Regions from separate parts of the Methylobacterium sp. 17Sr1-1 genome, predicted to be linked through region 3. Evidence: predicted binding sites of a transcription regulator. Region 3 holds the regulator's gene; each other region holds the start of a gene.
What was found. Region 3 encodes PhoB, which activates phosphate uptake and scavenging genes when phosphate is short. Its sites were predicted from a motif close to TGTCATNNANCTGTCAT; they were not measured.

Region 1 (7,070 bases), 2.8 Mb from region 3:
ATATCGAGCACGATCAGGCTGTAGGGCTCCGACAGGGCGATTCCCGCCGCCGCCGTGCCGTCCGGCTCGTGATCGGCCGCGTGCCCGGCCGCCCGGAGCGCCGCCACGAGGCCGCGCGCCAGGGCCGCGTCATCCTCCACGACGAGCACCCGCATCCCGCCGTCCCCTCCCCTTCGGATCGTCGCGCGCCCTCGCCCCGGCGACGAGGAATCGCCGCCCGGGTTAGGAGATCGCCGCGCGAGCCTGTAGCGTGCGATCCTCGCCGCGGCGACCGCCGCGGGCAACCGGAAACCTTGGGGCAGGAAGAGGTTTTTGAGAGTGAGGACCCTGACGGCCGCATGGGTGAGCCTCGCCCTCCTCCTCGGCTCCGCCTGGATCCCGATTGCTCGCGCCCAGGTCGACCCGCCCGTCGACGCGCAGGCCGCAGGCCGCGCCGAGGCCGTGCGGGAGGGCACGGTCGTGGTGCGCGCGACGACCGACGAGGCGGAGGCCTCGGCTCTTCTCGCCGGCTTCCGGCAACGCTTTCCGGCCGTCGCGGTGTCGTATTCCAAGATGAACTCGTCGCGGCTCTACGACGAGTTCCTGGCCGAGGCCGGATCGGGCGGGGGCACGGCGGACGTCCTCTGGAGCTCGGCGATGGATCTCCAGATCAAGCTCGTCAACGACGGCTACGCCGAGCGCCACGTCTCGGGCGAGACCGACGGGTGGCCGGCCTGGGCGGTGTGGCGCAACGAGGCCTACGGCATCACCGCCGAGCCGGTCGCCATCGCGTATAACCGGAACTTGCTGCCCGAGGCGCGGGTGCCGCGCAGCCACGCCGAATTCGTCCAGAGCCTGATCCGGCATCCCGAGGAGTGGCAGGGCAAGGTCGCGACCTACGACCCCGAGCGCAGCGGCGTCGGCTTCCTGTTCCTGACCCAGAACCTGGAGGTGACGCCGCGGACCTGGGACGCGGTCCGGGCTCTGGGCCAGGTCGGGGTGAAGCTCTACACCGCCACCGCCACGATGCTCGACCGGGTCTCCGCCGGCGAGGCGCTGCTGGCCTACGACGTGCTCGGCTCCTATGCGCGCGAGCGGGCGAAGCAGGATCCGGCCGTCGGGGTGGTGCTGCCGAGCGACTACACGCTCGTCACCTCGCGCATCGCGCTCATCCCGAAGCAGGCCCGGCACAAGGCGGCGGCCCGGCTGTTCCTCGATTACCTGCTCTCCCGGGAAGGCCAGGCGCTGCTCGCCGCCCGCTCGGTCACGCCCGCCCGCGCGGACGCCCGCGCGCCCGACGATCCGATGACCCGCGCGGCCGCCCTGCGGCCGATCCCGGTCGGGCCGGAGCTCCTGACCTCCCTCGACCAGATCAAGCGCAGCCGGACGCTGCGGCAGTGGAGAAGGGCGATCGAGGGGCGGTGAGGGGCAGCATAACTTCGCTTTGAAGATTAAGCGCGGGTCTCCCCTCTCCCGTGCGGGAGAGGGGCCGGGGGTGAGGGTGGCTCGGCTTCCGCAATGATCCTGAACCATCGAGCTGCGCAGCTCGATGCTCAGTGCTGAATTCTGAACCCGAGCCACCCTCACCCCTACCCCTCTCCCACTCGGGAGAGGGGATCCCGCTCTTGATTCTCGAAAGGGTTTTCCCCTGAGGAGCCCTGCTGACCGCGGGGATAGGGGGAAGTCCCCGCGCCGATTTCTTCCACCCGAGCGCCCCGCCCGCCCCGCGACAGGTTACTGACAGTTTCGCTCCCTACCGTGCAACTCAACGAGCACGGAGGAAACGATGCAAGTCACGGGCATGCTGCACGGCGCGAATCTCCTGCAATTCGCAGGATTTCCCACGGCCGAGGTGCTGGGGCCGGACGCGAGCGAAGAAGAGATCAAGGGCCTGATCGATCGCCACGGCTCGGTCTTCATCAAGCCGGTGTTCAAGGGCGGCGTCGGCAAGAAGGGCAAGGCGGGCCTCCTCGGCCGCGCCCACGACCTGAAGACGGCTCTGCGCGAGAAGGAGCGGCTCTACTTCGTCGAGCATCGCCACGGCAACGTCGTCGCCAAGGCCAACGGCGTCACCTTCGAGGGCGCCGTGCCGGCCGAGCACGAGGTCTATTTCTCGATCTCCGACAGCACGCGCTACCGCGCGCCGACGATGACCCTCACCCACAAGGGCGGCGTCGACATCGAGGAGCTCGACAAGGGCGAGGTCGTCCAGGTCCCGTTCGATCCGCTGACCGGTCTCAAGGCCTTCGTGGTGGCGAACGCCCTCTCGGAGCTGAACGCCCCGAAGGCGCTGATCTCGCCCCTGGTGCAGCAATTGCCCAAGCTCTGGGAACTCTATCACGGCTTCGGCATGACCACGGTCGAGCTGAACCCGATCCGGATGCGGCCCGACCGCAACGGCCGGCTCACCCCGGTGGCCTGCGACTTCAAGTGCGGCTTCGACCGCGACGACCCGCGCTGGCAGCGGCTCGGCCTGCCCGGCCACCTGTTCTCGGTCGATTACTCGGACTTCGAGGCCGAGATCAACCAGCTCCGGACCTACCAGGGCCAGAGCGACGTCTGCATCATCAATTCATCCGGCACCATCCTGGCCCCGACCTTCGGCGGCGGCGCCAACTCGCTGGTCACCGAGATGCTCGGCGACGACGCGATCATCTCCTCGGATTTCGGCGGCAACCCGCCCTACGAGAAGATGAAGGAGGTGGCGCGCATCTGCTTCAAGCACTGGCTGAAGCAGTCGAACGTCCTGTTCATCATCGGCGGCAAGTCGAACAACACCGACATCTTCGAGACCTTCCGGGCGATGGCCGACGCCCTGCGCGAGCATGTCGGCCGGCACGGGCCGACCCCGCTCTACATCGTCGCCGGGCGCGGCGGCCCGAACCTCATCCGCGGCATGGGGGCGCTGCGCGACACCGCCGAGGCGCTCGGCCTGCCCTACCGGCTGTTCGGCTTCGATTCGGACATGAGCGAGGTCGTCGCCTACGCCCGCCAGGCCGATCAGTGGATGCGCCAGGGCGGCCGCGAGCAGGTGGCCCGCGCCATCGGGCTGGCGAAGCCGGTGCTCGAAAAAGCGTCGCTCCAGGCGGCCGAATAGGAAGGGGAGGACACCATGCACAAGCCAGGCATCGGCAGCTTCAAGTACTACGTCGGCATCAGCTCGCTCGACCAGGTCGCCACGCGCGAGGACCGGGTCTGCGTGCTCAACATCCTGGGCGGCGAATCGAGCGACGTCACGCCGGTCGGCCACGCCTATTCGGGCGGCAACGTGGTGTTCGGCACCTCGCCCGGCCGCCGCGGCCAGGTGCTGGAGACCCCGCTCGGCACCATCCCGGTCTACAACAACGTCCGCGAAGGCCTGGAGGCCGGGCACCGCTTCAATTGCGGCGTCGTCTACCTGCCGCCGTCGGGTGCCCGCGACGGCGTCGCCGAGCTGATCCGGGTCAATCCGGACCTGCGCAAGATCTTCATCGTCACCGAGAAGCTGTCGGTCCACGACAGCCGCGAGATCCGGGCGCTCGGCCAGCAGAACGGCATCGACATCTTCGGCGGCAACAGCCTCGGCGTGGCCGATGCCCACCATCAGGTTCGCATCGGCGGGGCGCTCGGCGGCGACGGCCCGGGCGAGGCGCTGAAGGCCGGCTCGATCGCGATCTTCTCGAACTCGGGCAACTTCACCACCACCATCGCCACCTACCTGCGGATGAGCGGCTGGGGCACCACCACGCTGATCTCCTGCGGCAAGGACGTCTACATCCAGTACGCGGCGCCGGAATTCGCCTTCGCGCTCGCCAACGACGCGCGCAGCAAGGCGGCGGTGCTCTACGTCGAGCCCGGCGGCTACTACGAGCAGGACGCGCACTTCACCAAGCCCGTCGTCGCCTGCGTCGTCGGGCGCTGGAAGAGCCGGCTCACCCGGGCGGTGGGCCATGCCGGCGCCATGGCGGGGGGCGACGACGACGCCGCCGCCAAGGAGCGGTGGTTCATGGACAAGTTCGGGGTCGACGGCGTGTTCACGCCCGAGAACCCGGTCGTCTCGGCCAAGGGCGCGGTGGTCACCAACATCGCCCATATCCCGGCGGCGCTCACCGCGGTGATGCGCGAGAACGGCGCGCGGCCCGACTTCGCGCCCGAGAGCAACCTCGCCCTCAAGCCGTGGTTCGGCTCGAATGCCGGCCTGACCCTGCCGCCGGAGCTCGACTTGGCCCCCGTCGAGGCGATGGCGCCCTACGGCGAGCAGATCGCCCGGCTCAACCGCCAGGTCGGCGTCGTGCTGCCGCGGCAAGCGATGAAGGACGCCTCGGGCGCCTCGCAGATGGACCCGAAGACGCAGGTCACGAGCCTCAACGGCGTCTCGATGCTGGAGGCGGCACGCCTGCCGATGGAGTCGAACGTCGTCCTCGCCCTGCTGCGCGAGCAGGCGAGCGAGAACGACCGCGCCCTGGTCAACGCAGGCATAGCCGCCGGCGTCAACATGCATGGACGCCCCGAGCTCGCGGCGGCCGAAGCCTCCCGCGAGGCCGGCAACGCCCCGAACGTGGTGCTGGCGGCGGCGGCCAGCCTCGTCGGCCCGCGCCGCGCCGAGGCCGCCCGGCGGCTCTGCCGCCTGCTGACCGATCGCTTCGCGGAAGCCGGGCTGCCCAACGCCCTCGACGAGGGCTTCGACCTCGCCAAGGTCGCGGCGGATGCGGAACTCGCCGGGCTCCTCGTCGGGCGCGAGCCGGACCCGCAGGCAGAGGCGCTCCTCGCCGGTCTGGACGCCCGCGGCGCGCGCTCGGTCTTCGTGCGCTACCTGCGCGGCCTCGACGGTCACCCGACCCGCGAGGCGGTGCTGGCGGCGGTCGCCACGACGCTGACCTGGGGCCCGCTGATGCGCAAGCGCATCTCGCGCCTCACCGCCGAAAGCCTGCCCTGGTGGCTGCAGCTCTTCGGCACGCTGCTGGGCGCCGCGGTGCCGGCGGAGCTGCACAAAGCGGACGGGTTCTGCGGCGTGGCGCAGGCCGACCTCCTCGGGCGCCTGAGCCTCGGCGAGATCGGCTGCCTCGCGCTCCTCGGCCGCGCCGGCACGGCGGACGACGTCTTCGTGTTCGAGACGCTGATCGGGCTCCTCCTGTCGAACGGCCCGGGCACGATCTCGGCGCAAGGGTGCAAGGGCGCGGTCTCGGCCGACGGGCCGGAGAGCCCGGAGCGGGTGCAGCTCAACAAGGCGATGATCGGGTTCCTCACCCATGCCGGCTACACCCATGGCGGCAACGGCTACGAGGGCATCGCCTTCCTGATCGAGCAGTTCCGCGACGCAAACCTCTCGGATCCCGCCGATCCGGATCACGGCGTCGACCTGAAGGCGGTCGCCGAGCGGACGGTGGCGGAGTATGCCCGCTACAAGTCCGACCGGAAGAACGCCGGCAGCCTCGACATCCAGAAGATCCCGGGCGTCCACCACCCGGTCTTCAAGGACAAGGCAGTGAACCACGATCCCCGCGAGGTCTGGATCCACGATCTGCTGACTGAGCGCGGCGACTACAACGCCTTCCACGCCTATTACCGGACCCTGGTGCAGGCCCTGTTCGACGCCGGCGTGTCGCGCACTATCTACTGCGTCAACATCGACGCGGTGATCGCGGCCCTGCTGCTGAAGATGCTGTGGCAGCCCTACCGCGACGGCACCCTCTCCGGCTCGGCGCTCGAGACCGCGGCGTTCACGATCTTCCTGTTCGCCCGCATGCTCGGCTGCGCGGCGGAGGTGGACGACCACATGAACCGCGGCCGCAACATGGACACGCGGACGGCCGCCTCGCGCTGCCAGTTCGTGGCCTGACGGCGCGTCCTTCCCGCATCGCCCCCGGGTCGGGCCAGCACACATCATCCTGTGAGAGTTGGCTTGACTCGGGGCTGCCGTAGTGTGAACAGTCCATCATCTTCCAGAACCTGAATAATTCCCTACGGCAGGAACGGGATCACCTGAAAAACGGCCGGACAGGCCTCAAGAATATCACTCGAAGCGGATCGCTCGGAAGAACAGCGTTCGGGAGGACATCGATGGCATCTGGAACCGTGAACCTCGCCAAGCCCGGCGAGACCCCCGCCCCGGCGGCCGAGATGGGCGCGGCGCGCTCCCAAAAATTCTGGCCGCAGGGCTGGTGGCGGCTGATGGACATCAAGATCGGCATCATCCCGGTCCCGGTCTACCTGATCCTGGTCGTGCTGCTGACGATCCTGACGCTCGAGCGCGAGATCAAGCCGGATTCGCCGACGATGATCGCCGTCCTGGTGCTCGGCGGCTTCACCTGCGCCGAGATCGGCAAGCGGCTGCCGATCCTGCGCAACATCGGCGCCGGCGCCATCTTCGCCACCTTCATTCCGTCGGCCCTCGCCTACTACAAGCTGATCCCGCCGCAGATCGAGAAGTCGATCATCGACTTCACCAAGTTCACGAACTTCCTCTACCTCTACATCGCGGCGATCATCGTCGGCAGCATCCTCGGCATGGACCGCGGCGTGCTGATCAAGGGCTTCCTGAAGATCTTCGTGCCGCTCGGCATAGGGTCGATCGCGGCGGGTATCGTCGGCACCCTGGTCGGGACGGCGTTGGGCTTGGGCGCCTACCACACCTTCTTCTTCATCGTCGTGCCGATCATGGCCGGCGGCGTCGGCGAGGGCGCGATCCCGCTCTCGATCGGCTACGCGGCGATCCTCGGCGCCTCGCAAGGCGACCTGTTCGCCCAGGTGCTGCCGCCGGTCATGCTCGGCAGCCTCACCGCCATCGTGTTCTCGGGCATCCTGAACTTCGTCGGCAAGACGTATCCGCACCTGACCGGCGAGGGCCGGCTGCAGCCGGGCGAGCACGACGACATGGATCCCAAGGACGAGGCCGTGACGGCCGAGAAGGGCGGCGGCGCCATGGACGTCTCGACCATCGCGGCGGCGGGCCTCACCGCCGTGACGCTCTACCTCCTCGGCGTGATGCTGCACCACGTCATCGGCCTGCCGGCGCCGGTCGCGATGCTGTTCCTGGCGGTGCTCGCCAAGCTCACCAGCGCGGTCTCGCCCCACCTCCAGGCCGGCGGCTTCGTGGTCTACAAGTTCGTGCA
Region 2 (7,070 bases), 2.5 Mb from region 3:
GCGGGCGAGCGCGAGATCGGCGGAGAGGCCGCCCTCGCGGCCGGCGGAGGCCACCACCTCGCGGGCGCCGACCCGCGGGATCACCCGCAGGAATTGCGACACGTAGGAGATCGTGCGGCGCCGCAGGACCAGAACCTCGCGGGGCGAGGCGGAGGCGACGTCGATGCGCTCCTTCCCGTCGCGCACCAGGATCTCGCCCCGGTCGCAGCGATAGTTGCCGTAGGCCATCTTCAGGAGCGAGGACTTGCCGGCGCCCGAGGGCCCGCCGAGCACCACGCACTCGCCCGGATACACCGCGAGGTCGGCGCCCGCCATCACCGGCAGCTGCACGCCGCCGCGCAGGTGCAGGGTGAAGGTCTTGGCCACGTCGCGGAATTCGAGGGCGGGGAGGGTTCGATCGGGCATCATGCGGCGAGCACCGAGGAGACGAGGAGCTGGGTGTAGGGCTCGGCGGGATCGTCGAGCACCTGGTCGGTGAGGCCGGTCTCGATCACCCGGCCGGCGCGCATCACCATCACCCGGTGCGACAGGAGGCGGGCCACCGCGAGGTCGTGGGTGACGATGATCACCGCGAGGCCGAGCTCGGCGACGAGGCCGCGGATCAGGTCGAGGAGGCGGGCCTGGACCGAGACGTCGAGCCCCGAGGTCGGCTCGTCCATCAGCACCAGGCGTGGGCCGGTGACGAGGTTGCGGGCGATCTGGAGCCGCTGGCGCATGCCGCCGGAGAACCGCGTCGGCGGGTCGTCGACCCGGTCGGCGGCGATCTCGACCTTGGCGAGCCAGTCGAGCGCCGTGCCGCGGATCTGGCCGTAATGGCGCGCACCCGCCCCCATCAGCCGCTCGCCGACATTGCCGCCGGCCGAGACCGCCATGCGCAGGCCCTTGGCCGCGTCCTGGCGCACGAAGCCCCAATCGGTCCGCATCAGGGCCCGGCGCTCGGCCTCGCTCAACTCGCCAAGGTCGCGCATGACCCCGTCGCGCATCCGGTAGGAGACGGTGCCGGAATCCGGGGAAAGCTCCGTGGCGACGAGCGAGAGCAGCGTCGACTTGCCGGAGCCCGACTCGCCGACGATCGCCAGCACCTCGCCGGGATCGAGGTCGAACGAGACGTCGGCGCAGGCCGTGCGGGCACCGTAATGCTTGGTCAGGCCGCGGGCCTGGAGCAGGGCGTCGCTCATGCGGTCTCCTCCGCGTCGCGGGTGAAGGGGGATCGAGCCGGAAGCTGTAGCCATAAGCCTCGAAGCCGAGGCTCTCGTAGAAGCGGTGGGCCGGCTTGGCGTCGACGTTCGAGGACAGGGCGAGCTTGTAGCAGCCCTTCTCGGCGGCGAGCCGTCCGGCCTCCCGCATCATCCGCCGGCCGAGGCCGGTGCCGCGCTCGACCTCCGCCACCACCACGCTCTCGACGAGGGCGGAGGGCATGCCCCAATGGGCGATGTTGTCGAGGATCACGAGGCAGAAGGTGCCGACGATCCGGCCCCCGGTTTCCGCGACGTAGAGCCGGTAATCGGGATAGGCGTCGAGGCGGGCGAGCAGGGCCTCGGCCTGGGGCAGGGGGGCGACCCGGCCGTGATTCAGCTCGGAGTAGAGGCCGAGCACGGCCGGCAGGTCGGGCTTTTCCGCCCGGCGGACGACGAAGTCAGACACGCGCCGCCTCCTCGACGCCGCCGGTCCCGGTATGCCCGTCGGCGCGCCGCTCCTCGCAATGGTCGGTGTCCGAGCAGACGAACATCCGCCCGCCGGCGTCGTCGAGCAGCACCTCGTCGAGGTAGACGCCCTCGGCGCCGCAGAGCGCGCACGGCTTGTCGAAGCGCTGGACCCGGAACGGATGGTCCTCGAAATCGAGGCTGCGCACCGTCGTGTAGGGCGGCACGGCGTAGATCCGCTTCTCGCGGCCGGCGCCGAACACTTGCAGCGCCGGGCTGTCGTCCATCTTCGGGTTGTCGAATTTCGGGGTCGGCGAGGGGTCCATGACGTAGCGGCCCGCGACCTCGACCGGGTAGGCGTAGGTGGTGGCGATGTGGCCGTGGCGGGCGATGTCCTCGTAGAGCTTGACGTGCATCAGCCCGTACTCGGACAGGGCGTGGAGCTGGCGCGTCTCGGTCTCCCGCGGCTCGAGGAAGCGCAGGGGCTCGGGGATCGGCACCTGGTAGACCAGGACCTGGCCCTCATGCAGCGGCGCCTCCGGGATGCGGTGGCGGGTCTGGATCACCGTGGCCTCCCGGGTGTGGGTGGTGACGGCGACGTTCGCCGTGCGGGCGAAGAAGGCGCGGATCGACACCGCGTTGGTGGTGTCGTCCGAGCCCTGGTCGATGACCTTGAGCACGTCGGCCCGCCCCAGGATCGCGGCGGTGACCTGCACCCCGCCGGTGCCCCAGCCGTAGGGCATCGGCATCTCGCGCGAGGCGAAGGGCACCTGGTAGCCGGGGATCGCGATCGCCTTGAGGATCGCCCGGCGGATCATCCGCTTGGTGCCCTCGTCGAGATAGGCGAAGTTGTAGCCGGTCTCGGGGTCGGCGGTCGTCATTCCGCGGCCTCCTTCATCTCGGTCTCGGGCGCCGCGCGTTTCGCGGCGTGCTCGGCGCGCAGGCGCCGCACCAGCTCCAGCTCGGCCTGGAAGTCGACGTAGTGGGGCAGCTTCAGGTGCTCGACGAAGCCGGTCGCCTGGAGCGCGTCGCAATGGGCCAGCACGAATTCCTGGTCCTGGGCCGGGGCGCCGACCGGCTCGCCGAGTTCTTGCGCCCGGAGCGCCCGGTCGACCAGGGCCATCGCCATCGCCTTGCGCTCGCTCTGGCCGAAGGCGAGGCCGTAGCCGCGGGTGAACTGGGGCGGCACCTCGGCACTGCCGTGGAACTGGTTGACCATCTGGCACTCGGTGAGCGCCACCTCGCCCAGCGGCACCGGAAAGCCCAGCTCCTCCGGCACGAACTCGACCGCCACGGTGCCCACCCGGATCTCGCCGACGAAGGGGTGGGTGCGGCCGTAGCCGCGCTGCGTCGAGTAGCCGAGCGCCAGGACGAAGCCCTCGTCGCCCCGCGCCAGCGCCTGGAGCCGGAGCGCCCGGTCGGCCGGGAAATCGAGCGGCTCGCGGGTGAGGTCGCCGGGTGGGGTGCCGTCGTCGGGGGCGGAGGGCTCGATCAGGCCGTCCTGGCCCAGCAGATCGGTGACCCGCGGGGCGTGGGCGGCATCCGCCAGCGGCTCGGCCTCCTCGGCCAACGGCGCCTCGCCCGCGGCGGCGAGCGAAAAATCGATCAGCCGGTGGGTGTAGTCGAAGGTCGGGCCGAGCACCTGGCCGCCGGGCAGGTCCTTGTAGGTGGCGGAGATCCGGCGGCGCAACGTCATGGCGCCGGTCTCGACCGGCTCGGAGGCGCCGAAGCGGGGCAGGGTGGTGCGGTAGGCCCGCACCAGGAACACCGCCTCGATCAGGTCGCCGCGCGCCTGCTTGAGGGCGAGCGCCGCGAGGTCGGGATCGTGCAGCGAGCCCTCGGTCATCACCCGGTCGACGAGGAGCGCCATCTGCTCGCGGATCTGCGCCACCGAGAGCTCGGGGACGCGCGCGTCGCCCCGGCGGGTCTCGGCGAGGAGCCGGTGCGCGTTGGCGATGGCGGCCTCGCCGCCCTTCACGGCCACGTACATGGCGATCAGCCTCCGGTGACGCGGGTGGAGCGCGGCAGGGCCGCGAGGCGGCCGGGCGCGGCGAGGATCAGGTCGATCCCTTGCGGGAAGCCGGCGTGGTTGCGGCCGAGCCGGTCGCGCATGTCCGCCGGCAACGGCGCGGCGGAGAGCGTCGCGCTGCCCTTGATGCCCGGCCCGTCGAGGCGCCAGCCCGGGCGGTCCGAGAGGTCGGAGACCGCCAGCACCAGGGTCGCGGAGCGGTCGGGATAGGCCGGCGTGCCTTGCGCGAAGGCGTTGAAATCGGGGCAGGCGGCGGGGTCGGAGACCAGCGCGAAGGCGGCGTCAAGCGGATCCGCGGTGATGCGCGCGCCGGTATGGAAGCGGAGAAAACTCGCCACGGCAGGGTTTTTCGCGAGCGCCCCGTCGAGCCAGAGCGGCGCGTCGGCGTCAGTGAGTGCCAGGGCGATGGCGGCGAGTTCGGGCGTCAGCGGCGCCGGGGGTGCCAGCTCCGTCACGAGGGGCTGGATCGTGCCGGGGCGCGCGAGGGCGTCCATCACGGCGCGGAAGACGCCCTGGGCGTCATGGACCGGATCGGCAAAGCCGCGGGCGAGCATCAGTCTTCTCCCCGAGCCATGGTGAAGAAGTTCACCCGCGTCGCCGCGGTCCGGCGCGCTTCCGCCGAGCGCTCCTCCGCCCGGCGGGTCGCGACGGGGCGGAGCGCCGCCTCGACCGCCGCGCGCCGCTCCCGGACCTGCCACAGCGCGTCGAGGGTCGCGGCGAGCCGCGCCTTCGCCCGGTCGCGGCCGAGATGGTAGGCGAAGCCGGTCTCGCCGGTCCCCAGGCGGACCGCCGCCCGGGTCACCGTCGCCTCGCCGAGGTTGAAGGGCTGCCCGTCGCCGCCGATGCGGCCGCGGGTCATCACCAACCCGGTCTCCGGCGGGCGCAGGTCCTCGGTCGGCTCGACGTCGCCCAGCACGGAGAGAGCGTCGCGCAGCTCCTCGGCGCGGGCCTCGCCGCACAGAGCCATCACGGCGCGGCGGGCGGCGAGATCGGGCGTTTCATCGGGGGATGGGGTATGGTCGGGCATCGGGTCTGCCTGCTGGCTTCCGTGCTGTCGTATGGCCTCGCGGTTGTCTAATGGTATAGACAACCGACAACCGAGGAGCAAATGAAACTTGGATGACGGTATGAGCGCAGGGAGCGACGGTCCGGTGACGGACGGCACGGTGACGATCCTGGCGCGGGGCGAGGGCCTGGCGGCGTGGCGCCAGATCGCGGACGGGCTGACTGCCGACATCGAGGCCGGCCGCCTCGGCCCCGGCAGCCAGCTGCCGACGGAGGCGGCGCTCGCGGCGCGGTTCGGCGTCAACCGCCACACCGTGCGCCGGGCGCTGGCGGCGCTCGCCGAGCGCGGGCTGGTGCGGGCGACGCAGGGGCGCGGCACCTTCGTGGAGACGCCGCGGCTCGCCTACCCGATCGGCCGGCGCACCCGCTTCTCGGAGATCGTCAGCAAGGCCGGCCGCGAGGCCTGGGGGGACCTGATCGCGGCGGACAGCGTGCCGGCCGATCCCGGTACCGCGGAGGCCTTGGGGGTAGCCCCCGGCTCGGCCATGCTCGCATTGCTGACCATCCACCGCGCCGACGGCACGCCGCTCTCGACCGCCCGCACCTGCCTGCCGCTGCCGCGCTTCGACGGTTTCGCGGCGGCCTACGCGGCCCTCGGCTCGCTCACCCGCGCCTACGCGGAATTCGGCATCGCCGACTACACCCGCCTGTCCACCCGCATCACCGCCCGCCCGGCCGCCGCCGACGAGGCCGCCCGCCTCGACCTCGCGCCCGGCCGGGTCCTGATCGTGCTCTCGAGCGTCAACGTCGATGCGGCGGGCGTCCCGATCCAGGCGACGCAGAGCCTGTTCGCGGCGGACCGGGTGGAGCTGGTGGTCGAGGGGTAGGCGTCCACCCTTGAGCCCGCCCCCTTTCCCGGACGACTGAAACGACGTGGAAGGAGATCCGGGATCCAGGAGAGAGGTGCCGCGAAGCGGCTCCATACGCTGCACCGTTGCAGACGAACGGTCGCTTCGCGAGTTCTTATGCGGGATCCCGGATCTCCTTACCGCTGTCGCTTCAGTCGTCCGGGAAAGGGGAGCGCGGGAGAAGCGACCGGTGGGCACGAGCACCCGTCCCGAACCTCCTGCCGCAGCGGAGGTTATCGCTGCAACGTCACGCCGGAGCCCCCGATGCCCACCCGCCCGACCGTCGCCGCCCTGCTCCTCCTCGCCGCCGCGGTGCCGCTCGGCTGGCCCGCCTCCGCGCAGGCCGGGCCGGCGCAGGATTACCAGTACCAGCGCCGGCAGCTCGGCCGGGGCCAGGTTTGCCGGCCGCCGCTGAAATTCGCGGCCGGCGCCTGCGTGCGGCGCTGCCCGGCGGGCTACCAGGACAACGGCGGGTATTGCCGCCTGCGCAACATGGTGCGCTGACGGGCGCGGCCCTACTTCACCGCCGTCACCAGCGGGCAGCCCCCCTCGGTGAGCGGCCGGAACGCCTCGTCGCCCGGCACGGTGGCGACGAGCTTGTAGAGGTCCCACTCGCCCGTCGATTCCTTCGGCGTCTTCACCTGCATCAGGTACATGTCGTGGACCATGCGGCCGTCCTCGCGGATCCGGCCGTTCGTCGCGAACATGTCGTTGACCGGCGTCTCGCGCATCTTGGCGATCACGGTCTTCGCGTCGTCGGTGCCGGCGGCCTGCACGGCCTTGAGGTAGTGCAGCACCGAGGAATAGACGCCGGCCTGGTGCATCGTCGGCATCAGCCCGGCCTTCTCCTTGAAGCGGGTGCCGAAGGCGCGGGTCTCGGGCGTGCGATCCCAGTAGAAGGCGGTGGTCAGGAGCAGGCCCTGCGCCACCTCGATGCCGAGGCTGTGGACGTCGTCGATGTTGATGAGGAGCGCCAGCAGGGTCTGGCCGCCCTGGACGATGCCGAATTCGTGCGCCTGCTTGATGGCGTTGACGGTGTCGCCGCCGGCATTGGCGAAGGCGACGAGCTTGGCGCCCGAGGCCTGCGCCTGGAGCAGGAACGACGAGAAGTCGGCGGTGGCGAAGGGCGCGCGGACGGTGGAGACCACCTTGCCGCCGGAGCGCTTCACCTCCGCGATGGCGTCGCGCTCCAGCGCGTGGCCGAAGGCGTAGTCGGCGGTGACGAAGGCCCAGGTGTCGAGCCCCTTCTTCACCGCGGCGTTCCCGGAGACGTGCGACAGCGCGTAGGTGTCGTAGGTCCACTGGATGCCGGTGGGCGAGCATTGCGGCCCGGTGAGGTCCGAGGTGCCGCCGCCCGAGACGATCAGCAGCCGGCCCTTCTCCTTGGCGACCTGCTGCACCGCGAGCGCCACCGAGGAGGTCGGCACGTCGAGGATCACGTCGACGCCCTCGCGGTCGTACCATTGCCGGGCGATGTTGGAGCCG
Region 3 (7,070 bases):
CCAGCGACAGCACGCCCGCATCGTGCCGGACCGATCCGAACACGGAGAGATACCAGTGAAGCCCTTCTCCTACGCGCTCGCCATCGGGCTCGCGACCGCCCAGATCGCCACCTCGGCGCTCGCCCTCGACATCACCGGCGCCGGCGCCACCTTCCCGTTCCCGGTCTATTCCAAGTGGGCCGAGGCCTACCGCAAGGAGACCGGCAACGGCCTGAACTACCAGTCGATCGGCTCGGGCGGCGGCATCAAGCAGATCCAGGCCAAGACCGTCGATTTCGGCGCCACCGACGCGCCGCTGAAGGGCGCGACCCTCGACAAGGACGGCCTGGTCCAGTTCCCGACCGTGATGGGCGGCGTCGTCCCGGTGGTGAACATCCAGGGCGTGAAGACCGGCGAGGTCAAGCTCACCGGCGAGGTCCTGGCCGAGATCTACCAGGGCAAGATCAAGAAGTGGTCGGACCCGAAGATCGCCAAGCTCAACGAGGGCGTGAAGCTCCCCGACGCGCCGATCACCGCGGTCTACCGGTCGGACGCGTCCGGCACCACCAACATCTTCACCACCTACCTGTCGGACGTGTCGCCGGCCTGGAAGTCCGAGCTCGGCGCCTCGACCACGGTCAGCTGGCCGGCCGGCCAGGGCGGCAAGGGCAACGAGGGCGTCACGGCCGTCGTCAAGCAGGTCCCGAACGCCATCGGCTACGTCGAGTACGCCTACGCCAAGCAGAACAACCTGCCGGTCGCGCTGATCCAGAACAAGGACGGCCAGTTCCCGATGCCGGGCGACGAGGCCTTCCAGGCCGCCGCCGCCAATGCCGACTGGAAGGCCGCTCCCGGCTTCGGCATCTCGCTGACCAACCAGGCCGGCGCCAAGGCGTGGCCGATCACCGCCGCGACCTTCATCCTGGTCCACAAGAACCCGGCCGACGCGGCCCGCACCGCCGAGGTGCTGAAGTTCTTCCGCTGGGCCTACAAGAGCGGCGACAAGCTGGCCTCCGACCTCGACTACGTGCCGCTGCCCGACAAGGTCGTCGGCCAGGTCGAAGACGAGTGGAAGACGATCGTCGGCAAGGACGGCAAGCCCGTCCTCGGCATGTAATCCAGAGCCTGTGATCAAGGTCGATCCGACCTGACAGACGGGAGGACGGGGCCCCGGTCCCGCCCTCCCGCTTTCCGCCGGCGAAAGACAAGGGGCCGCCCGGGATGCCGCACGCATCCGCCCCGTGTCCGGGCCCGCGCGGCGCTTGAGGAAAGCCGAGATCCCGCCGCCCGCCGGATCGCGTCCGACTCGCCTCGATCCGCCGAGCGCGCTAGAGGCCGCTCACTCCAAGGGAAACCCGGATGGTCGCGTTGTCTGAGAACGTCGCTGTGGCGGCGAGGCCCGAAGTCGCCCGCCGCCCCCCAAGCCCCGTGGGCGACCGCATCTTCCGCGGCGCCGCCTTCGCGTCGGCGCTGCTGGTGCTGCTGGTCCTCGCCGGCATCCTCGCCTCGATCGCCTATGGCGGGTGGCCCGCCTTCCAGGCCTTCGGGCCCCACTTCCTCGTCTCCAGCGCCTGGAACGTCGGGCGCGAGGAGTACGGCGCGCTCGTCGCCATCATCGGCACCCTCGTCTCGGCGCTGCTCGCCCTGGTGATCGGCGTGCCGATCTCGCTCGGCATCGCGATCTACCTGACCCAGCTCTGCCCCGGCTGGGCCCGCCGCCCGGTCGCGATGACGATCGAGCTGCTCGCCGCCGTGCCGAGCATCATCTACGGCATGTGGGGCCTGTTCATCTTCGCCCCGCTCTTCGCGCGCTTCGTGCAGATCCCGGTCTCGAACCTCGTCGAGGGCCTGCCGATCGTCGGCACCCTGTTCTACGCCCAGGTGCCGTCCGGCGTCGGCGTGCTCACCGCCGGCATCATCCTGGCGATCATGATCGTGCCGTTCGTGGCCTCGATCACCCGCGACATGCTCGACCAGATCCCGACCGTCCTGCGCGAGAGCGCCTACGGCATCGGCTGCACCACCTGGGAGGTCGTGCGCCACGTCCTGATCCCGCAGGCCTCGGTCTCGATCATCGGGGCGATCATGCTGGGCCTCGGCCGCGCGCTCGGGGAGACGATGGCGGTCACCTTCGTGATCGGCAACGCCAACCGGCTCTCGGCCTCGATCTTCGATCCGGGCTCGACCATCGCCTCGCGCATCGCCAACGAGTTCAACGAGGCCGACGGCCTGCAGCTCAACTCGCTGATGGCGCTCGGCTGCATCCTGTTCGTCGTCACCTTCATCGTCCTCATCATCGCCCGGCTGCTGGTGCGCCGCGCGAAGGTGGCCTGATCCCCCGACCCTGCCCAAGGACGCTTCTTTCCGATGAACGCCTCCCCCGCCGCGGTCCAGGGCACCGCCCCCGCACGGCCCGCTCCCCAGGAATGGGGCCGGGTCCGCGCCAGCCGGCGCTCCGCCGACAAGATCCTGATCGTGTCCTGCACCGTCGCGACGGCGCTCGGCGCGGTGGTGCTCGGCTCGATCCTCCTGATGCTCATCATCGAGGGCGTGCGCGGCTTCACGCCGGCCCTGTTCACCCAGGTCACCCCGGGCCCCGGCTCCGAGGGCGGCGGCATCGCCAACGCGATCCTCGGCAGCCTCGTCATGACGGCGCTCGGCATCGTGGTGGCGACCCCGATCGGCGTGCTCGCCGGGACCTACCTCGCCGAGTACGGCCGCACCTCGAAGCTCGCCGACCTGATCCGCTTCCTCAACGACATCCTGCTCTCGGCGCCCTCGATCCTGATCGGCCTGTTCGTCTACACCCTGATGGTGCGGCCGATGGGCGGCTATTCGGGCTGGGCCGGCGGCGTGGCGCTCGCCATCATCGCGACGCCGGTGATCGTGCGCACCACCGAGGACATGCTGCGCCTGGTGCCCGGCACCCTGCGCGAGGCCGGCGCGGCGCTCGGCGCGCCGATGTCGATCGTGATCCGCAGCGTCACCTGGCGGGCGGCGCAGTCGGGCATCGTCACCGGCGTGCTGCTCGCGCTCGCCCGCATCGCCGGCGAGACCGCGCCGCTGCTCTTCACCGCGCTCAACAACAATTCCTGGTTCAGCCCGAACCTGATGGGCGGCGTCGCGAACCTGCCGGTGATGATCTACCAGTTCGCGCTGTCTCCGTACGAGAACTGGCGCCAGCTGGCCTGGGCCGGCGCGCTCCTCATCACCGTCACCATCCTGGGCCTGTCGATCGTGGCCCGCCTCGTCCTGAGCGGCCCGAAGGGGCGCTGACCGCACATCCTGCCCGGAGACACACCGATGAGCGCCACCGCCACCGCCGCGCCGGTCGTGGGCCAGAGCACGGCCGACGAGTCCGCCCCGGTCCGCCTCGCCGTCAAGGACCTCAACTTCTACTACGGCGACTTCAAGGGGTTGAAGAACATCAACCTCAACTTCCTCGACCGCCAGGTCACGGCGCTGATCGGGCCGTCGGGCTGCGGCAAGTCCACCCTGCTGCGCACCTTCAACCGGATCTACAGCCTCTACCCCGAGCAGCGCGCCGAGGGGCAGATCCTGCTCGACGGCCGCAACATCCTGGACTCGTCGATCGACCTCAACGAGCTGCGCGCCCGGGTCGGCATGGTGTTCCAGAAGCCGACCCCGTTCCCGATGTCGATCTACGACAACATCGCGTTCGGCATCCGGCTCTACGAGCGCCTCGGCAAGGCCGATCTCGACGTCCGCGTCGAGGAGGCCCTGCGCAAGGGCGCTCTGTGGGACGAGGTGAAGGACAAGCTCAAGCAGTCCGGCATGGGCCTGTCCGGCGGCCAGCAGCAGCGCCTCTGCATCGCCCGCACGGTGGCGCAGCGCCCGGAGGTGATCCTGTTCGACGAGCCGACCTCGGCCCTCGACCCGATCTCGACCGGCCGCATCGAGGAGCTGATCGAGCAGCTGCGGGGCGAGTTCACCATCGCCATCGTCACCCACAACATGCAGCAGGCGGCGCGCATCTCGCAGTTCACCGCCTTCATGTATCTCGGCGAACTGATCGAGTTCGGGCCGACCAACCGGCTGTTCATGAACCCGTCGAAGCGCCAGACCCAGGACTACATCACCGGCCGGTTCGGCTGAGACCCGACGCCTCGTTGCGCCGGCCCGGCCCGGGCCGGCGCTGACCGTAAGCTCCACCCTATCGCGGGGAGTCAGCCCTCATGTCGAACCACATCGTCACCTCCTACGATCAGGAGTTGCAGAACCTGCGGCGCAGCATCGCCGAGATGGGCGGCATCGCCGAGAAGATGGTGGCCGATTCCGGCCAGGCGCTCCTGCGCCGCGACACCGCCCTCGCCCAGAGCGTCATCGCCGTCGACCAGCGCCTCGACGGCCTGCAGCGCGAGATCGAGGAGAAGGCCATCCTCCTCATCGCCAAGCGCCAGCCGATGGCGGTCGACCTGCGCGAGACGATCTCGGCGATCCGCGTCTCGGGCGACCTCGAGCGCATCGGGGACCTGGCCAAGAACGTCGCCAAGCGCGTCGTCGCCATCGCCGACCAGGTCCAGCTGCAGAAGATCGTCGTCGGCGTGGAGCACATGAACGAGCTGGTCCAGGGCCAGCTCAAGGACGTCCTCGACGCCTACGCCACCCAGGACACCGTCGTCGCCCTCGACGTGTGGGCCCGGGACGGCGGCATCGACGCGCTCTACACCTCGCTGTTCCGCGAACTCCTGACCTACATGATGGAGGATCCGCGCAACATCACGTTCTGCACGCACCTCCTGTTCTGCGCCAAGAACGTCGAGCGCATCGGCGATCACACCACCAACATCGCCGAGACGATCCACTACCTCGCCACCGGTGAGACGCTGCCGACCGATCGTCCCAAGAACGACCGTTCGAGCTTCGCCACCCTCGATCCCCAACCGGAGGCCTGACGGGTCGGCCCGCGCCGGGCTTCGCGCCCGGCGCGGGTCCCCCTCCGGATCCCGCCCGAAGTGCCCCGCATGAGTACCCGCATCCTGATCGTCGAGGACGAGGAGGCGCTGACCCTCCTCCTGCGCTACAACCTCGAGGCCGAGGGCTTCGAGGTCGACGCCGTCGCCCGGGGCGACGAGGCGGATATCCGCCTGCGAGAGCAGATCCCCGACCTCGTCCTCCTCGACTGGATGATGCCCGGCCTCTCCGGCATCGAGCTCTGCCGGCGCATCCGCGCCCGCCGCGAGACCGAGCGGCTGCCGGTGATCATGCTCACCGCCCGGGGCGAGGAGGGCGACCGGGTGCGGGGGCTCGCCACCGGCGCCGACGACTACATCGTCAAGCCGTTCTCGGTGCCGGAGCTCCTGGCGCGGGTCCGCGCGCTGCTGCGCCGCTCCAAGCCCGCCCACGTCGCCGACCTGCTGGTGGCCGGCGACATCGAGCTCGACCGGGTCAGCCACCGCGTCCGCCGCGACGGCCGCGAGCTGCATCTCGGCCCGACCGAGTTCAAGCTGCTCGAGTTCCTGATGCAGAGCCCGGGCAGGGTCTTCTCCCGCGAGCAGCTCCTCGACGGCGTCTGGGGCCACGACGTCTACATCGACGAGCGCACGGTCGACGTGCATATCGGCCGCCTGCGCAAGGCGATCAACCGCGGCCGCGATGCCGACCCGATCCGCACCGTGCGCGGCTCCGGCTACTCGTTCGACGAGATGTTCGCGCCGGAGCCGTGAGGCCGAGCCTTCGGAACAAGCGGTACCATCTGGACGGCCCGGCCATCGGTCACTCCACTCTCCAGGTCATCCCGGATTCCGCTGCGCGGTCCCGGGATGACGAGGTGGGTGTCAGAGATGTCGCCTGCTCCCGGGCGGCGGCGCCGACTCCACTTCGAGCGAGCCACCGGACAGGATTCGTTAGGATTTGAGCGATACGGTCGACCAATCGGAAGGGATGGGCGCGACGCCGCCTCCGGATTGGTCGTCCGGGTGCGGGCCTTCAGCGGAATCCGACGACCCTGCGGTCGCGCTTGCGCTCGGCGGCGGGCTGGTAGGCGATGCGGCTGTGGTGGGTGCAGTAGGGCAGGCCGGTGATGGCGCGGTCGCCGCAGAAGCGGAAATCGGGCGTCGACGGGTCGCCCATCGGCCAGCGGCACATGAATTCCCGCAGCTCCATGATGGTGACGCGGGCGCTCTCCGGCAGCGCGGTGGTGTCGGCTGGGGATGCGGTCTGATACAGGGCGAGTGCCGGCGGCGCGGGAGCCACTACTGACGGGGTCTCGCCGGCAGCGGACTCACCCTCGATCCGGGGACGGCGGCCGCCGGCCGGCGCGGTGCCGTTGGCTTTCACGACGCGCCCGGCCAGGCCGAGGCGGTGGACCTTGCCGATGACGGCGTTGCGGGAGACGCCACCGATCTCGGCGGCGATCTGGCTGGCGCTGCGGCCGTCGCTCCACAGCCGCTTGAGAAGCTCGACGCGTTCCTTCGTCCAGCTCGGACCCGAATCCATCATCGCCGCCTCCAATCCCCCGACATCACCCATGGAATCGGCACGCAGCCGCGAGCGGCACGCCGTTCGGCCGCGCGGTGACTCCGTCCGATCCTGCTGGTGATCGCCGCCACGCCCGGAGCGGTGGCGACGGGGGTGAACCTACAGGACGGCCTAACACCCGCGCAAGAGTCCGCCCCCCGCCGAGACGGTTTTTCCCCGCGGCCGCCCGGCGGTCCGGACCCGGCCGGGTTGCGCCGCCAGTCTGACGCGCGCCAAGGCCACGCCGGATCGCTCCCATAAATTATCTATCACCTTCAAGGGTTTGTCGGATCACCCCGGAGGGGGTGTCATACTGGGGCGCCGCATGATCGCAGGTTGCGCTGCCGTTGCGGCCGCCGACAGCCGGGGGGTGTCCCTCCGGTCTTCGGCAAGCGTGGCCGGAGCGCCACGCCCTCCTCTCCGGCAAGCGTGGCCGCAGCGCCACGCACCTCCGTGGCAAACGTGGCCGCGGTGCCACGCACCGGGCCGGCTGGCCGGCGGTCGCCGGCGCCCGGAACGTTGCCGGGGGCCGGGGCGGGACCTATCTTGCGAGGACCAACAGGGCCGACGCCAGCACCGACGGCCGCCCCGGGAGACCTCATGCGATCACT
Region 4 (7,070 bases), 2.7 Mb from region 3:
GCGTGGTGCTGAGCACGGTGGGCGGCAGCGAAGCCGGTACGGCGGCCGCCCATCGCTACCTTTCCTCGCCCTGCGCTGACTGGCAGGGCATCCTGCAGGCTTTTGCAGCCCGCACGGCCCAGGCCTGCGCCGGGCGTCCGATCGTGGCCGTCCAGGACACGAGCGAGATCAACTTCACCCCAGCTGCTGCTGGCCGCCATGGCCTGGGGCCGGCCGGCAACGGCCGCAATCCCGGCTTCTTCCTGCACCCGGTCATCGCCGTCGATGCCGAGGACGAGGCGGTGCTGGGCTTGGTCGACGCCCAGCTCTGGACCCGCGCCGCCCGCCAGACGGCGCCACGTCACCGGCGGCCAGTCGAGGACAAGGAGAGCCAGCGCTGGATCACCGGAGCGGCCGCTGCCGCGACGGCTTTGGCCGACACGGCCCGGAGCTTGATCGTGGTCGCCGACCAGGAGGGCGACATCTACAGCCACTTCGCCCGTCGGCCCGCGGGCAGCGATCTTCTGGTGCGGGCACGCCATGACCGGCCACTGGTTGAAGGGGGCAGCCTTCAGGACAAGGCGTCATGGCCCGTCGCGACAACCGGCACCGTGGAGGTGCCGGCTCGCCCTGGGGTGCCGGCCCGCATCGCCAAGGTGAGGCTGCAGGCCGGACCGGTCGAGGTGGTCCGTCCCTCCGGCCCAGGCGCCCGCGAGCCGGCCAGCCTGAGGCTGCATGGCGTCTGCGTGCAGGAACTCGAGCCGCCTGTGGGCGTGACGCCCTTGTGCTGGCGGCTTCTGACGACGCGGGCGGTGCCGGATGCCGCCGCCGCGCAGGACATGGTGCGGCTGTACCGGTTGAGGTGGCGGATCGAGGAGGTGTTCCGCGCTCTCAAGCGCGACGGGCTCGGCCTGGACGAGACACAGGTGCGGGTGCCAGACAAGCTGTTCCGGCTGAGTGCCTTGGCGCTGGGAGCCGCCGTGCGGATCCTGCAGTTGGTCGATGCCCGCGACGGCAGCCGACGACCGATGCAGGACGTTCTGGATAAGGCGGCTCTGCCAGTGGTCGCGGAACTGGGGCGGGCCTGCGAGGGCAGCACGGACCGCCTGCGCAACCCTCACCCCGTCGGCAACCTGAGCTGGTTAGAGTGGATCGTGGCCCGCCACGGCGGCTGGAACGCTCCCAACTCGCCACCCGGTCCCAAGGTCGTCGCGCGCGGATGGGAGCGCTTCTCGGCCATGCTCGCCGGTGCCCTCCTCGCGAGAGACTCACTTCCGTCAAGGCCGTAGCCCACTCGGGAGAGGGGAGACGCGCTCGGCTTGCTTCGGAATAGATCAAACGAAGACGGTATGAGCGGCTTCCCGCGCAGCGCTCGCCCCCGTTCCTGCGGTCCGCATGGGCCCGACCGTCACCGAACCGTCAAGGAGCCGTGATTGCCTCGGGGCGAACCAGCGCGCAGCCCCGGTCCGTCCCGGCGAGGCTGCCGGGAGGACGAGACCGCGATGTCGGACCACCACACCCTGACCCGCCGCACCACCCTGGCCGGTGCCACGGCCCTGGCGCTCGCCCCCCTCGCGGCGCGGGCACAAAGCGCGCCGGGGACGGGTCAGGGAGCCGGACAGGTCACCGGCGTCGTCTACGAGGACCGGGGCGGCAAGGGGCGGCGCGGGCCCGACGATCCGGGCCTGCCCGACGTGCTGGTCTCGAACGGCCGCGAGGTGGTCCGCACCGGCGCGGACGGGCGCTACACCCTGCCGGTCGGCGACGAGGCGGTGATCTTCGTGATCAAGCCGACGGGCTTCAGCCTGCCGCCCGGGCCCGACGGCCTGCCGCGTTTCTCCTACATCCACCAGCCGGCCGGCACGCCGCCGGACCTCGCCTTGCGCTATCCCGGCATCGCGCCGACCGGGCCGCTGCCGGCCTCCGTCGATTTCGGCCTCGTGCGACGCCCGGAGAGCGGCGACTTCGACGTGGTGCTGTTCACCGATCCGCAGCCCGAGAGCCACGCCGAGCTGACCTTCGTGCGCGAGACCGCCATCGCCCGGGTGCTCGGGATGCGGGACGCCTCGAACAGGATCGCCTTCGGCATGACCACCGGCGACGTGCTGTTCGACGATCTCTCCCTCTACCCGCGCCAGAACCGCCTCGTCGCCCAGATGGGCCTGCCGTGGTTCCATATCGGCGGCAACCACGACCTCAACTTCGAGGCGCCGGACGCCCGCCATTCCCGCGAGACCTTCAAGCGCAGCTTCGGGGCGCCGTACTACGCGCTGGAATACGGCGGCGTGCTGTTCCTGATGCTCGACAACGTCCATTACCTCGGCGCCCAGACCGCCGCGGGAAGCCGGGGCGGGCGCTACGAGGGCCGGATCGGCGAGCGCCAGCTCGCCTTCGTGGAGAACCTGCTGACGCTGACGCCCACGGACCGCCCGGTGGTGGCGGCGATGCACATCCCGCTCGCCAGCGATCTCGGGCCGGATGATCCCGGCATCAGCACCGCCGACCGGGCGCAGCTGCTGCGGCTCCTCGCCGGGCGCCCATCCTTCAGCGTCTCCGGCCACACCCATACCACCGAGCACCATTATCTCGGACCCGACGGGCGACCGGGGGCGACCGGCGAGGACGCCCACCACCACCACGTGCTCACCGCCGTTTCGGGCTCGTGGTGGAGCGGCCCGCCGGACCGGCGCGGCATCGCCACCGCCGACAGCCGCGACGGGACGCCGCACGGCTTTCACCTGCTCAGCGTCACCGGCGGGCGGTCCGTCACCACCCGCTACGTCCCGGCCAGCGACGATGCGGGGCGCCAGATGCGGATCGTGCTGGAGAGCCAGTTCCACGCCGACGACCTCGCCCGCCTGCCCGACACGCGGCTCTACGAGCTGCTCGGCGCCACCATCCCGGCCGAGAGCGCCGGCGGTACGAACGTGGTGGTCAACCTGTTCGACGGCGGGCCGCGCAGCCGAGTGTCGTTCCGGATCGGCGACGGGCCGCTCGTGGCGATGACCCGGACGCGCCGGCCCGACCCGTTCGTCGCCGCGCTCTACGCCCGCAACGCCGCGACGAAGAAGTCCTGGGTCAAGGCCGAGCCGTGCTCGCACCTCTGGGTCGCGCGCCTGCCGCGGGACCTGAAAGCCGGCACTCACCGCCTCACGGTCGAGGCGACCGACGAGTACGGCCGCCCGCACCGCGACGCGCTGGTGCTCGAAGTGCTGGACGGGGCGGGCAGGGCCGGCTGAAGGCCGGCCCGCGCCGGCTGAGGGCCGGCCCGCACCGGCCGGTCGTCACAGCCGGCTGGGCAGGGAGATCACCGCGTCGACCGTCTCCTTGATGGCGCGGCCGGCCGGGGCGAAATCGGGCATCGGCACGCCGAGGAAGCGGGTCGGCTCCTCCGCTGCCGGGCTCGCGGCCGGCTGGGCGGCGGCGCTACGCTGGTGCGCGTCGGGCTTTTCGCGCCGGGCGACCGGCTTCTCCGCCTGGTGCTTCTCGGCCGCGGGCTTCGCCGTCTCGGGCTTTGCCGGTTCGGCCTTGGCCTCCCGGACCGGCGCGGGTCTCGGCGTCGCTTTCGGCTCGGTCGTCGCGATGCGCGGCGGGGCGACCGGCTTGGAGTCAGCCTTGGTTTCGACCTTGGGTTCGACCTTGGCCTGCACCGCCCGGGCCGGCGGCAGCGGCGCGGGCTCGCGCGGCGCCGGGACGGCGCGGGGGATCGCGGCCTCGACGCTCGCCTTGGCCTCGCGGACGGGGGCCGGCCGGGGCGTCTCCGGCGCCTTCGCGGTGGCGGGCACGGGCTGGAACGTGGCAGCGGTGCCGGTCGCGGCCACGTCGGAAGCCGGCGACCAGGAGCCCCGCACCGGCGAGGTCTGTGCCAGCGAACCCGGTACGGGAGCGCTCTGCGGCGGCGCCGTCGCCACGGTCGACGCCGGATCGAGCAGGGCGGCGGGTGCCGCCGGTGCTTGAACGCCCGCCGCAAGGGTGGCTGGCGCTTGAACGATGGGAACCTGGCGCACCGGCGTCGTCCGCAGGGCGGGGATGCCGTCCTTGATCTCCGGCATCTCGGCGACGCGGCCGAAATGCACCTCCGGGGGGCGCGGCCGCAGCAGGTCGCTGATCGTCGGATAGGCCGCCGCGGCGAGGCCGGCGCAGCCGCCGATCCCGACCACGGCCAGGGCGGCCAGCATCGCCGGACGGCCGAGGCGCGCGCGAACGCTCTCGTGCGGGTCCGGGCGCGGCCGGCGCACCTCCGACGGGTCGATCTCCACTGGCATCATGGCACGGGCTCTCCGATGACCTGCCCTCAACCATGATCAGAACCACCGAATCAGGCGTGAAGATGTCGGTGGAAAACAGGCGTCCTGTGGATAACCTCGCGAAATCCCGCGAGACGTCGGGGCGATCGGCGATTGACTCGCGGCGGGCGCAGGCGCTTGTACGACGTCGCGGGGGCGTCGGGAGTGGACGCGAGGACGGGTGCAGACGAGAACGAAGAAGGGGATCGGCCTGATCGCGGCCGTCCTGGCAGTCATCCTGGCGGCGGGAACCGCCGCTGTCCTGGTGACGCGGCATCGCGCCGGCGGCGGGCAGGGCGTGGCGGCCTTCCGCGAGGCCCGGGCCTTCGCGGTCTCAAGCGAGCTCAAGCAGATCGACGGCCCCTACGGGCTGCTCCTCGGCGATTCGCAGATGGAGCGCCTCCACCTTCCGACCCTGTGCGGGCATCCTGCCGTCAATGCCGCCATCGCCGGCACGCGGATCTCCGGCTTGCGGGCGGTGGCGGAGTGGATCGCGCTGCCCCGGCCGCCGGAAGTGGTCGTGGTGACCATCGGCACCAACGATCTCACCCAGCGCCAGCGCTCCGGCCGCGACGCCGCGGCCGGGCAGTTCCGCGAGGAGGCGAGGGCGCTGTTCGCCGATCTCGTGCCCCGCGCCCGGCGCGTCGTCGCCACCGCGGTGCCGCCCTTCGACGCCGAGCGGCCCGGGGTGACGAAGTTCTACGACGTCGCCGCCGCGCCGGCCTACTCGGCGATCCTGTCGGAGGAATGCGCCCGCGCCGGCTGCCGCTTCGTCGATGCCTTCGCGGACCTGCGCGATGCGGCCGGCACGGGACGATCGCCGGACGGGGTCCATCTCGGCCTCGATGGTGCGGCGCGGGACCGCATCGCCGCGCGCCTGGAGGCGGCGGCCTGCCCTGATCTTGCCGCCCGTTCGCGCTGACGCGGTTCCGAGGCGTCGACCGGACGACGATGGTGAAGATCTACTTGCCTTAAGGGGGGCTTCATCCTCACCCTTACCACCTAGGACTGTGCAGCCGCGCCTCCATTCGGAGCGCCACCCTATTCGATGTCGCGTGGCGGCAAATGCCGAAATGATTTCGATGCTGCTCTGGCAGATCATGGCCGGGCGGCGATTTTGCCCGGGAAAGCTTTTGGAGTCGGCATCAGGCTCTTGGACAAATCGCGTCCTTGGGTTAGCAGAAGCAGGATTCGGGATTTAGCCGATTCGGCTGGGCCCGGGCGTCACGCGGGTGCCGGCCACCTCACGCTCGGCGCGGATGGCGTAGGAGAGCTGATGACGGCGCGGACCGCGCACCCGATCGCGGGCATCCCGGTCGACAGACCGGGCGACGCCCTCGGCCGTGCGCTTCCGGAGAGCGAACCGGGGATGATCGGGCTGCCGTCGCGCCTGATCCTCGACGCGTTGCCGCAGAAGATCTGGATGCTCGACTCCGACGGGGCGGTCCGCTTCGCCAACCGGGCGGCGCGGGAGATCGGCTCCAGCCTCGGCGAGCCCGACGGCTGGGACAGCGTGATCCACCCGAAGGACCGCCACCGCGCCGCGGCGGCGCGCAGCTCCGCCATCCGCTCCGGCCAGCCCTACGACCTGACGATCCGCCTGCGCGACACCAGCGGGCGCTGGCACTGGCACCAGACCGACGTGGTGCCGATCCGCGAGGGCGCCGGCATCACCGGCTGGATGATGACCGCCGCCGACGTCGACGACGTCGTGGCCGACAACCAGGCGCTGGAGGCCACCACCAACCTGCTGCTCCTCACCCACAAGGCGGCCGGCGTCGGCCTGTGGGACTGGAACATGCGCACCGGTGCGCTCTCGCTCTCGGCGGAGGGCGCGCGCCTGCACGGCCTCTCGGCGCAGGCCTGCATCATCACCTCCTCGGCCTGGACCGGGCTGGTCCATGCGGACGACCGCGCGATGCTGTGGGACGCGGTCACCAAGGCGGTCACCACCCGCACCCCGTTCTCCGTCGACGTGCGGGTGACGGCCGAGCACGGCGGCACCCGCTGGATCCAGAGCCTCGGCCGCGTCCTCGACGACGCCCACGGCCTGAGCGGCCGCATCGTCGGCCTGACCCTCGACATCACGGCCCGCAAGCGCGCCGAGCAGGCCCTGTCCCACGCCAAGGAAGGGGCCGAGCAGGCCAACCGCGCCAAGTCGGATTTCCTGGCGATGATGAGCCACGAGATCCGCAACCCGCTCAACGCGGTCCTCGGCTACACCGAGCTCATGCTCAGCCGCTCGCGCGAGCCCGAGACCCTGCGCCACCTCGCCGCCGTCCAGGAGGCCGGCGAGATCCTGATCCGGGTCGTCGACGACGTGCTCGACGTGGCGCAGATCGAGGCTGGCCAGGTCGCCCTCGATCCCGAATCCTTCCTGCTGGCCGACCTGATGGAGGGCACCGCCGCCGTCGCCCGGGGCGCGGCCTCGCGCAAGGGCGTGGCGGTGGAGGTGCTGCGCGACCCCGCCACCCCGGCCCTGGTGCTGGGCGATGTCGGGCGCCTGCGGCAGGTGCTGCTCAACCTCCTCACCAACGCGGTCAAGTTCACGCCCGCGGGCCGGGTGGTCCTGGCGGTGAGCCCGGACACCGCGCGGGGCGGGGAAGGGCGGCTGCTCTTCACGGTGAGCGACACCGGCATCGGCATGTCGGCGGCGCAGCAGGAGCGGCTGTTCGTGCCCTTCGGCCAGGGCGACGAATCGATCCGCCGCCGCTTCGGCGGCAGCGGGCTCGGCCTCGTCATCTGCCGCCACCTCGTCGAGCTGATGGGCGGGCAGATCGGTGTCACGAGCGAGCCGGGGCGCGG

Region 1: DK412_RS16880 (ATP citrate lyase citrate-binding domain-containing protein) is a predicted target of PhoB. The motif match lies at 1,706-1,722, and genes of this name have one in related genera.
Region 2: phnF (phosphonate metabolism transcriptional regulator PhnF) is a predicted target of PhoB. The motif match lies at 4,781-4,797, and genes of this name have one in related genera.
Region 4: DK412_RS12625 (calcineurin-like phosphoesterase family protein) is a predicted target of PhoB. The motif match lies at 1,386-1,402, and genes of this name have one in related genera.

The regions. Positions count from the first base shown of each region.
Region 1 covers NZ_CP029552.1:3,752,633-3,759,702, reverse strand. The annotation lists gene DK412_RS16890 (response regulator transcription factor) at 1-155, opposite strand, end outside; gene DK412_RS16885 (ABC transporter substrate-binding protein) at 319-1,404, shown strand; gene DK412_RS16880 (ATP citrate lyase citrate-binding domain-containing protein) at 1,766-3,076, shown strand; gene DK412_RS16875 (CoA-binding protein) at 3,092-5,797, shown strand; gene DK412_RS16870 (2-hydroxycarboxylate transporter family protein) at 6,019-7,070, shown strand, end outside.
Region 2 covers NZ_CP029552.1:2,520,804-2,527,873, forward strand. The annotation lists gene phnL (phosphonate C-P lyase system protein PhnL) at 1-405, opposite strand, end outside; gene phnK (phosphonate C-P lyase system protein PhnK) at 405-1,178, opposite strand; gene DK412_RS11400 (alpha-D-ribose 1-methylphosphonate 5-phosphate C-P-lyase PhnJ) at 1,637-2,524, opposite strand; gene DK412_RS11405 (carbon-phosphorus lyase complex subunit PhnI) at 2,521-3,633, opposite strand; gene phnH (phosphonate C-P lyase system protein PhnH) at 3,639-4,226, opposite strand; gene phnG (phosphonate C-P lyase system protein PhnG) at 4,226-4,699, opposite strand; gene phnF (phosphonate metabolism transcriptional regulator PhnF) at 4,800-5,564, shown strand; gene DK412_RS11425 (hypothetical protein) at 5,850-6,089, shown strand; gene DK412_RS11430 (ABC transporter substrate-binding protein) at 6,101-7,070, opposite strand, start outside.
Region 3 covers NZ_CP029552.1:47,956-55,025, reverse strand. The annotation lists gene pstS (phosphate ABC transporter substrate-binding protein PstS) at 56-1,096, shown strand; gene pstC (phosphate ABC transporter permease subunit PstC) at 1,339-2,313, shown strand; gene pstA (phosphate ABC transporter permease PstA) at 2,347-3,255, shown strand; gene pstB (phosphate ABC transporter ATP-binding protein PstB) at 3,283-4,095, shown strand; gene phoU (phosphate signaling complex protein PhoU) at 4,176-4,895, shown strand; gene phoB (phosphate regulon transcriptional regulator PhoB) at 4,965-5,666, shown strand; gene DK412_RS00210 (GcrA family cell cycle regulator) at 5,929-6,441, opposite strand; gene DK412_RS00205 (cell envelope integrity EipB family protein) at 7,060-7,070, shown strand, end outside.
Region 4 covers NZ_CP029552.1:2,789,346-2,796,415, reverse strand. The annotation lists gene DK412_RS12630 (IS4 family transposase) at 1-1,268, shown strand, start outside; gene DK412_RS12625 (calcineurin-like phosphoesterase family protein) at 1,482-3,218, shown strand; gene DK412_RS12620 (chemotaxis protein CheA) at 3,264-4,247, opposite strand; gene DK412_RS12615 (SGNH/GDSL hydrolase family protein) at 4,447-5,187, shown strand; gene DK412_RS12610 (PAS domain-containing hybrid sensor histidine kinase/response regulator) at 5,542-7,070, shown strand, end outside.